One region of the Burkholderia crassaminum genome, then DNA from elsewhere that is predicted to be linked to it. Evidence: predicted binding sites of a transcription regulator. Region 1 holds the regulator's gene; the other holds the start of a gene.
The links. Region 1 encodes FliA, which starts transcription of late flagellar genes. Its sites were predicted from a motif close to CTAAAGTTTNNNNNNNNNNNGCCGNTA; they were not measured.
Positions count from the first base shown of each region.

Region 2: ACPTTF_RS05535 (DUF4088 family protein) is a predicted target of FliA. The motif match lies at 2,037-2,063, and genes of this name have one in related genera.

Region 1 covers NZ_OZ183799.1:237,295-240,698, reverse strand. Annotated here, with positions in the region: gene ahcY (adenosylhomocysteinase) at 36-1,454, opposite strand; S-adenosyl-L-homocysteine riboswitch at 1,487-1,615, opposite strand; gene ACPTTF_RS01005 (RNA polymerase sigma factor FliA) at 1,703-2,437, opposite strand; gene ACPTTF_RS01000 (MinD/ParA family protein) at 2,460-3,278, opposite strand; gene flhF (flagellar biosynthesis protein FlhF) at 3,271-3,404, opposite strand, start outside.
Region 2 covers NZ_OZ183799.1:1,198,062-1,201,465, forward strand. Annotated here, with positions in the region: gene ACPTTF_RS05525 (RNA-binding S4 domain-containing protein) at 127-345, opposite strand; gene ACPTTF_RS05530 (hypothetical protein) at 616-1,017, shown strand; gene ACPTTF_RS05535 (DUF4088 family protein) at 1,141-1,923, opposite strand; gene ACPTTF_RS05540 (AzlD domain-containing protein) at 2,085-2,423, opposite strand; gene ACPTTF_RS05545 (AzlC family ABC transporter permease) at 2,420-3,187, opposite strand; gene ACPTTF_RS05550 (AraC family transcriptional regulator) at 3,310-3,404, opposite strand, start outside.

The sequences.
Region 1 (3,404 bases):
ACGCGAGCACGGCACCGCGGCGGCGGCGCATCGGATCAGTAGCGGTAGTGGTTCGGCTTGAACGGGCCGTCCTTCTGCACGCCGATGTACGAAGCCTGCTCGTCCGACAGCACGGACAGGTTCGCGCCGATGCGCGCGAGGTGCAGGCGCGCGACCTTTTCATCGAGATGCTTCGGCAGCACGTACACCTTGTTTTCGTACTCGTTGCCGCGCACGAACAGCTCGATCTGCGCGAGCGTCTGGTTCGCGAACGAGTTCGACATCACGAACGACGGGTGGCCGGTCGCGCAGCCGAGGTTCACCAGGCGGCCTTCCGCCAGCAGGATCACGCGCTTGCCGTCCGGGAAGATGATGTGGTCGACCTGCGGCTTGATGTTTTCCCACTGGTACTGGCGGGTCGACGCGACGTCGATTTCCGAGTCGAAGTGGCCGATGTTGCAGACGATCGCGTTGTGGCGCATCGCCTTCATGTGGTCGTGGCCGATCACGTGGAAGTTGCCGGTGGCCGTCACGAAGATGTCCGCCTTGTCGGCCGCGTATTCCATCGTCACGACGCGGTAGCCTTCCATCGCCGCCTGCAGTGCGCAGATCGGATCGATTTCGGTGACCCACACGGTCGCGCCCAGGCCGCGCAGCGATTGCGCGCAGCCCTTGCCCACATCGCCGTAGCCCGCAACGACCGCGACCTTGCCCGCGATCATCACGTCGGTCGCGCGCTTGATGCCGTCGACCAGCGATTCACGGCAGCCGTACAGGTTGTCGAACTTCGACTTCGTGACCGAATCGTTCACGTTGAACGCCGGGAACGGCAGGCGGCCGTCCTTTTCCATCTGGTACAGGCGGTGCACGCCGGTCGTGGTTTCTTCGGTCACGCCCTTGATGTGCGCGAGGCGCTTCGAGTACCAGGTCGGGTCGATGTCGAGGTGCGCCGCGATCGACTTGTACAGCGCGACTTCTTCCTCGTTGGTCGGCTTCGCGATCACCGAACGGTCCTTCTCGGCCTTCGAGCCGAGGATCAGCAGCAACGTTGCGTCGCCGCCGTCGTCCAGGATCATGTTCGCGAATTCGCCGTTCGGCCATTCGAAGATGCGGTGCGAGAACTCCCAGTATTCGTCGAGCGATTCGCCCTTGAACGCGAACACCGGCGTGCCGGCTTCGACGATCGCGGCAGCCGCGTGGTCCTGGGTCGAGAAGATGTTGCACGACGCCCAGCGGACGTCCGCGCCGAGCGCCTTCAGCGTCTCGATCAGCACGCCCGTCTGGATCGTCATGTGCAGCGAACCGGCGATGCGCGCGCCCTTCAGCGGCTGCTGTGCCTTGTATTCGTCGCGGATCTGCACGAGGCCCGGCATTTCGGTCTCGGCAATGTTCAGTTCCTTGCGGCCCCAGCCGGCCAGCGCCATGTCGGCGACGACGAAATCGTTGGAAGCTTTGGAATCGATAATGGCGTTCATCACGCCCTCCTTTCTAAAAAGTTTCTAGATTGGTGACGTGAGCGCCGTTCAGGAAGCGGGGCCGGCGCGACAACACGCTAAACGCGCGCCGCACGGCTGCTTGGTGAAGCCTTCCGAGCCTGGCGGGCCCAGACTGGCCCGTCGCAACGCTCCTCGGAAAACGGGAAGGATTGTAGCAAATCGGCGCGCAAAATGCGCACACCGATGCCAGGCGCGCGGCGTCGGCGCGCGCGGCCGTCAGGAAAGGGTCAGGATTCCGCGCCGACCCACGCCTGTTCGCGCAGCCGTGCGCGCAGGCGCGCGACGGCCTGGCTGTGCAACTGGCATACGCGCGACTCGCTCACTTCGAGCACCGCGCCGATCTCGCGCAGATTCAGACCCCGTTCGTAGTACAGCGACATCAGCAGCTTCTCGCGCTCCGGCAGCCGCTCGATCGCCTCGACGAGCGCTTCGCGCAGGTGCTCGTCGAGCAGCGCCGACAGCGGATCGGCGTGATCGACGCGATAGCGGTCGAGGAACGGCTCGTCGTCGGCCGCGCGGTCGAAATCCTCGTAGTAGATCAGCTGGCTGCCGTGCAGGTCCTGCAACATCCCCTGGTATTCGTCGAGCGGCATCTTCAGGTGCTCCGCGATCTCGGTCTCGCTCGCCGAGCGACCGAGATGCTGCTCGACCTGGTGCACCGCGTGCTCGACCTCGCGCGACGTCTTGCGCAGGCTGCGCGGCAGCCAGTCGTTGCTGCGCAGCTCGTCGAGCATCGCGCCGCGAATGCGCTGCGTCGCGTAGGTCTCGAACTGCGCGCCCTGGTCTTCCTTGTAGCGGCCGGCCGCGTCCATCAGGCCGATCATGCCGGCCTGGATCAGGTCGTCGAGGTCGACGCTCGCCGGCATCTTCGCGACGAGCTGCAGCCCGAGGCGGCGCACGAGCGGCGCATATTGCGCGAGCACGTCGGCCTGGGACATCTTTCCTTGAGCGTTGTACATCATGGCCCCCTCCTTCCGGTGGCACTCACGCGGCGTGTGCCGCGCCCGCCTCATACGACGGCTTGCCGCCCGCGTGCACGGCGCGGCCCGCGCCCGTTCGCGGGCGCATCGGCCAGTACAGCAGGTCGGCGGCAATCTGCCGGTAGTCGCGCGCGGCGGCCGACGACGGGAACGCGTCGACCGCCGCGCGCATCAGCTCGCGCGCATGCTCGACGAGCGGATCGGCGCTCACGCACCCCGCGTCGGCGATCGACACCGTCAGGTAGCGGCTCGCGACGCCCGCGAGGTTGTCGAACGCGACCTTCGCGTCCGCGTGGCTGCCGACGTGATTGGTCAGCACGCGGAACTGCGCGAACGCATGCGCGAAATGCAGCCGCTTCATGCACGCGTACGCTTCGGTGATCGCCTGCGCGGCGACCCGCGTCACGACCAGCACGTCGTGCGCTTCACGTGCGAGCGCCGAAAACGAACCGTCGGCGCCGAGCTGCGCGTCGACGAGGACGATGTCGGCCGGCCCGTCGATGAAATCGCTCAGCTGCGCGTCGGTGTAGCCGGCGCGCGCGAGCCGTGCGGCGCCGCACAGGCCGAAGCCGGCCGCGACCCGCGTGCGCTCGCCGTCGCGCAGCCACGCGCCCGCGAGCGTCGCGCTGGCCGAATGCACGTCGGCGCGCTCGTCGACGACGAGCACATCCTTGCCGAGCGACGCGAGCGCCGCCGCCAGGTTCACGACGGTGGACGTGCAGCCGACACCCGCCGGCCCGCCCGCCACCGCGACGATGCGCGACGCGCGCCCGGCCAGCAGGCGCCGCAGCCCTTCGGCCTGGTCGATGATCCGTTTATCCAAATCGCACCTCGTGCAGCTCGGCGGTGGAACGTGCGGTCAGTGCGGAAAGCAGCGTCGGCATGTCCTCGTCTTGCGGCACGAAGGGCGAGCCGTCGCGCGGTACACAGAACGCGCTCTTCAGCAGGA
Region 2 (3,404 bases), 960 kb from region 1:
GCTCGCGCGGGTGCGGGCCCGCGCTCTATGTATTTATTTTGAGAGACGGCTAGCTTACGGCTTTATTCGAACCATGTCGAACGCGCGCGCCGATGGCCATGTCGCAGGCAGGGGGAACCGTCCGGCCTAGGCTTCGCGCACTGCAATGCGCGTGTCGCCGAGCAGGACGACCTGGCCCGCGCGGATCTTGCAGGTCTTGCGCAGTTCGACCGCGCCGTCGACTTTCACCGCGCCGGACGCGACGATCAGCTTCGCGGTGCCGCCGCTGTCCGCGAGGCCGGTGATCTTGAGAAGGTTGTGCAGCTCGACGTATTCGCCGGTCAGCGTGAAATCCAGGTTGGGCATGACGAAGAAGGTGCGCAATGCGCGGGAGGAATCGCCTCGCATCATACGGCACGGCGGGCCGGCGCGCGAGCGCGGCCGGCTGCCGCACGCGGTTGTCAGGAAATGTGAGCCATTCGTCAGCAAATGAAACGGTGGGTAACAGTCTGAGAGATTCGAGAACCGGCCGTGCGGGCCGCGGGTCTTTTGTCGTACCTGCCGCGTGTTGCGGCGGGGGACGCAACGGACCGCATCGCTGGGGTCCGGGCTCACAACTTCCTGAGGAGAATTGCCATGTCCAAGATTCGTACGATGCTGATCGGTGCCGCGTTGACGGCGTTCGCCACTTCGGCCGCATTTGCCCAGACGGGCACGGCGGTACAGGGCGCAGCCGGTGCCGGCGTGCAGGCGCAGACGCCGGCGGCGGGTGTCGGTGCCGGCATGCAGGGCAGTGCGGGCGCGAACGCGTCGGGCAATGCGGCCGGCGGTGCAACCGATGCGGTTGGCGCGGCAGCCGACGGCGCGAAGGATACGTCGTCGTCGGCCGTCCACTCGGCCAAGAAGCACACGAAGCATGCCGCGAAGTCGGCCAAGAGCCATGTCGGCTCGGCCAAGGCGAAGGCCGGCGAAGCGACCGAAGGCGGCGCATCGGTGGGCGCGGAGGGCGGTGCATCGGCCCAGGGCACCACGCAGTAAGCGGTGCCCGGCGCCGCGCGACGCTCGCCCCGGACGACGCGTCGCGACGGTGGCCACCCGACGTCCCGGTTCGCGTTATGCGAACCGGGACGTTTTCATGTGTTGATGCGCATGGGCGCGCCGTTACGGCCGGCGCTGTCCTTGCCCTTGTCCCGGACCCTGCGCCGGCCGCACGGCAGCCGGCGTGAATACGCTGCGCAACCACGCGGCGAGCCGTGCGAAGACGTCGTACGGCTCCTCGACGAAGATCTCCGGCTTCAGCAGCCGCAGGTATTCCATGATCTGCTGCGCTTCCTGCTTCTGGAACGAGCCGTGCGCGAGTCCGAGCCGCAGCAGCCCGCGCAGTTCGCCGAGCTTGTCGCGCGCGGTGCTGCCGACACTCATCTCGCACGCGAGCTTGGCCTCGTAGACCCGTTGTCGCAGCGATTCCGCGAGCCGCCACGCAGGCGTCTGCATCAGCTCCTCGAGCGCCTGGATGTCTTGCGCCGCCCCCTTGATCTGCGATGCGAGCGGGTCGATCAGCGACGGGTCGCCCTGCGCTTCGGCGACGATCGCTTTCGCCCAGTCGCGGCAAGCCTTCGCGAGTTCGTCGGGGGTCCATTCGGAGCGTGACGCGAAGCCGAAGCCGAATTCGCCGGCCTGTCGCATCAGGATCGCGACGACGTCCGGAAACTCCTTGTCGAGCGTGCGTTTTGCCCACGCGTACTGGCCGCCCTGCAGCATTCGCTGCACGGCGTGCTCGGTCAGCGGCACCATGTTGTCGAGCAGTTTGGCGCGCAGGAAATCCTCGAACGACGGCGTCGCGAACTGCGGGTCGAGTTTCAGCGACACGCGGACGAACGCGTCGTAGTCCTTGCGTAGGGACTCTAGCGTGTCGTCCTTGAGGGAAAGGGTGATCTGGCCCATGAATCGTCTCGATGGCGGCCCGCGCAAGCCGGCGGCCGGCACGGCGCACCGGGGCGGGCGCAGCGTCGACTGACCGGTGCGCGCCGAGGCCGGTGGCGGGTCTTCATTCCCTATATCGGCGTGCCGGGCGAAAACTTGAGTGCGCGTGACCGAGCGTGCGCTCAGGCGGGCAGCCAGTGGGGCAACACGACCCCTTGCCAGAAGAAGAACACCACGAGCCCCGCTGCGATCGTCACGAGCGGGCGGCGGGTTGCCGCCGATACGAGCACGGCCGCCAGCGCGCCGACCAGCTGCGGATTGCGCCAGGTCAGCTCGGCCGTGCCGCCGTGCGGCGAGACGGTCATCGGTACGATGATCGCGGTCAGCACGGTGACGGGCACGAAGCCGAGCGCGGTCCGCACGAGCGGCGGGAAGGTCAGCCGTTCGCCGAACAGGAACAGCGTCGAGCGGATCGCGTACGTGATGACGGCCATCCCGAGAATCAGCAGCGCGTAGCTCACGATGCGGCCTCCGTGCGCGAGCCGGCGCGCGTGCGTTCGTGCAGCAGCGTGAGCGCGACGCCGATCGCGACGCCGGCGGCGACTGCGCCGAGCAGTCCGAGCTTGTACGGCCAGCCCTGCCAGAAGTACGCCAGCGTGCCGGCCGTCACGGCCGCAGCGAAATAGCGCAGCGTGCCGAGCTGCGGGACGACGATTGCAATGAAGGTCGCCGCCATCGCGAAATCGAGGCCGAGCGACTGCAGGCCCGGGAACGCCGCGCCGAAACCGATGCCCGCGAGCGTCCAGACCTGCCAGTTCAGGTACATCGCGAGCCCCGAGCCGAAGAAGTAGTGGGGGCCGATCGCGCCGGGCGGGAAATGCCGGTAGTGCGCATAGGCGACCGCGAACACCTCGTCGGTCATCAGTGCGCCGAGCGTCGCGCGCCAGCGCAGCGGCAGGTGCGCGACATAGGGCGCGAGCGTCGCGCTGTACAGCAGGTGGCGCAGGTTCACGATCAGCGTGGTCGCGAGCACGACGACGAAGCTTGCGCTGCCCGCGATCAGGCCGAGTGCGATGAACTGCGCGGAGCCCGCGAACACGGCGAGCGACATCAGCGCGCCATGCCACGCGGCGAGCGGGCCACCGCCAACGAGCGTGCCGAAAATCACGCCGAACGGGGCGGCGCCAATCATCATTGGAATCGTGTCGCGCGCGCCGTCGAGCCATTCGTTGAATGGGCGGCGAGCAGGCGATGCGGGTGTCGGGTTCAAAGGGTGCTCCTCCATGAACGGGAGGATAGCGGGCAGGGGGTGTGCCGGCTTGTATGTTCTTGCGCTTGGGCGGCGAGCCGGGGCTTGCTCGCCCGCAGGCGCCGGCGGCATCGCGGTGGCGGGCCGGATGCTGCGCGTCAGCTCGCCTGCCAGCGCCCGGGCGGCACGCCGAACATGCGTTTGAAGTGCCGTGTGAAGTGGCTTTGGTCGACGAAGCCGCTGGCCGCCGCGA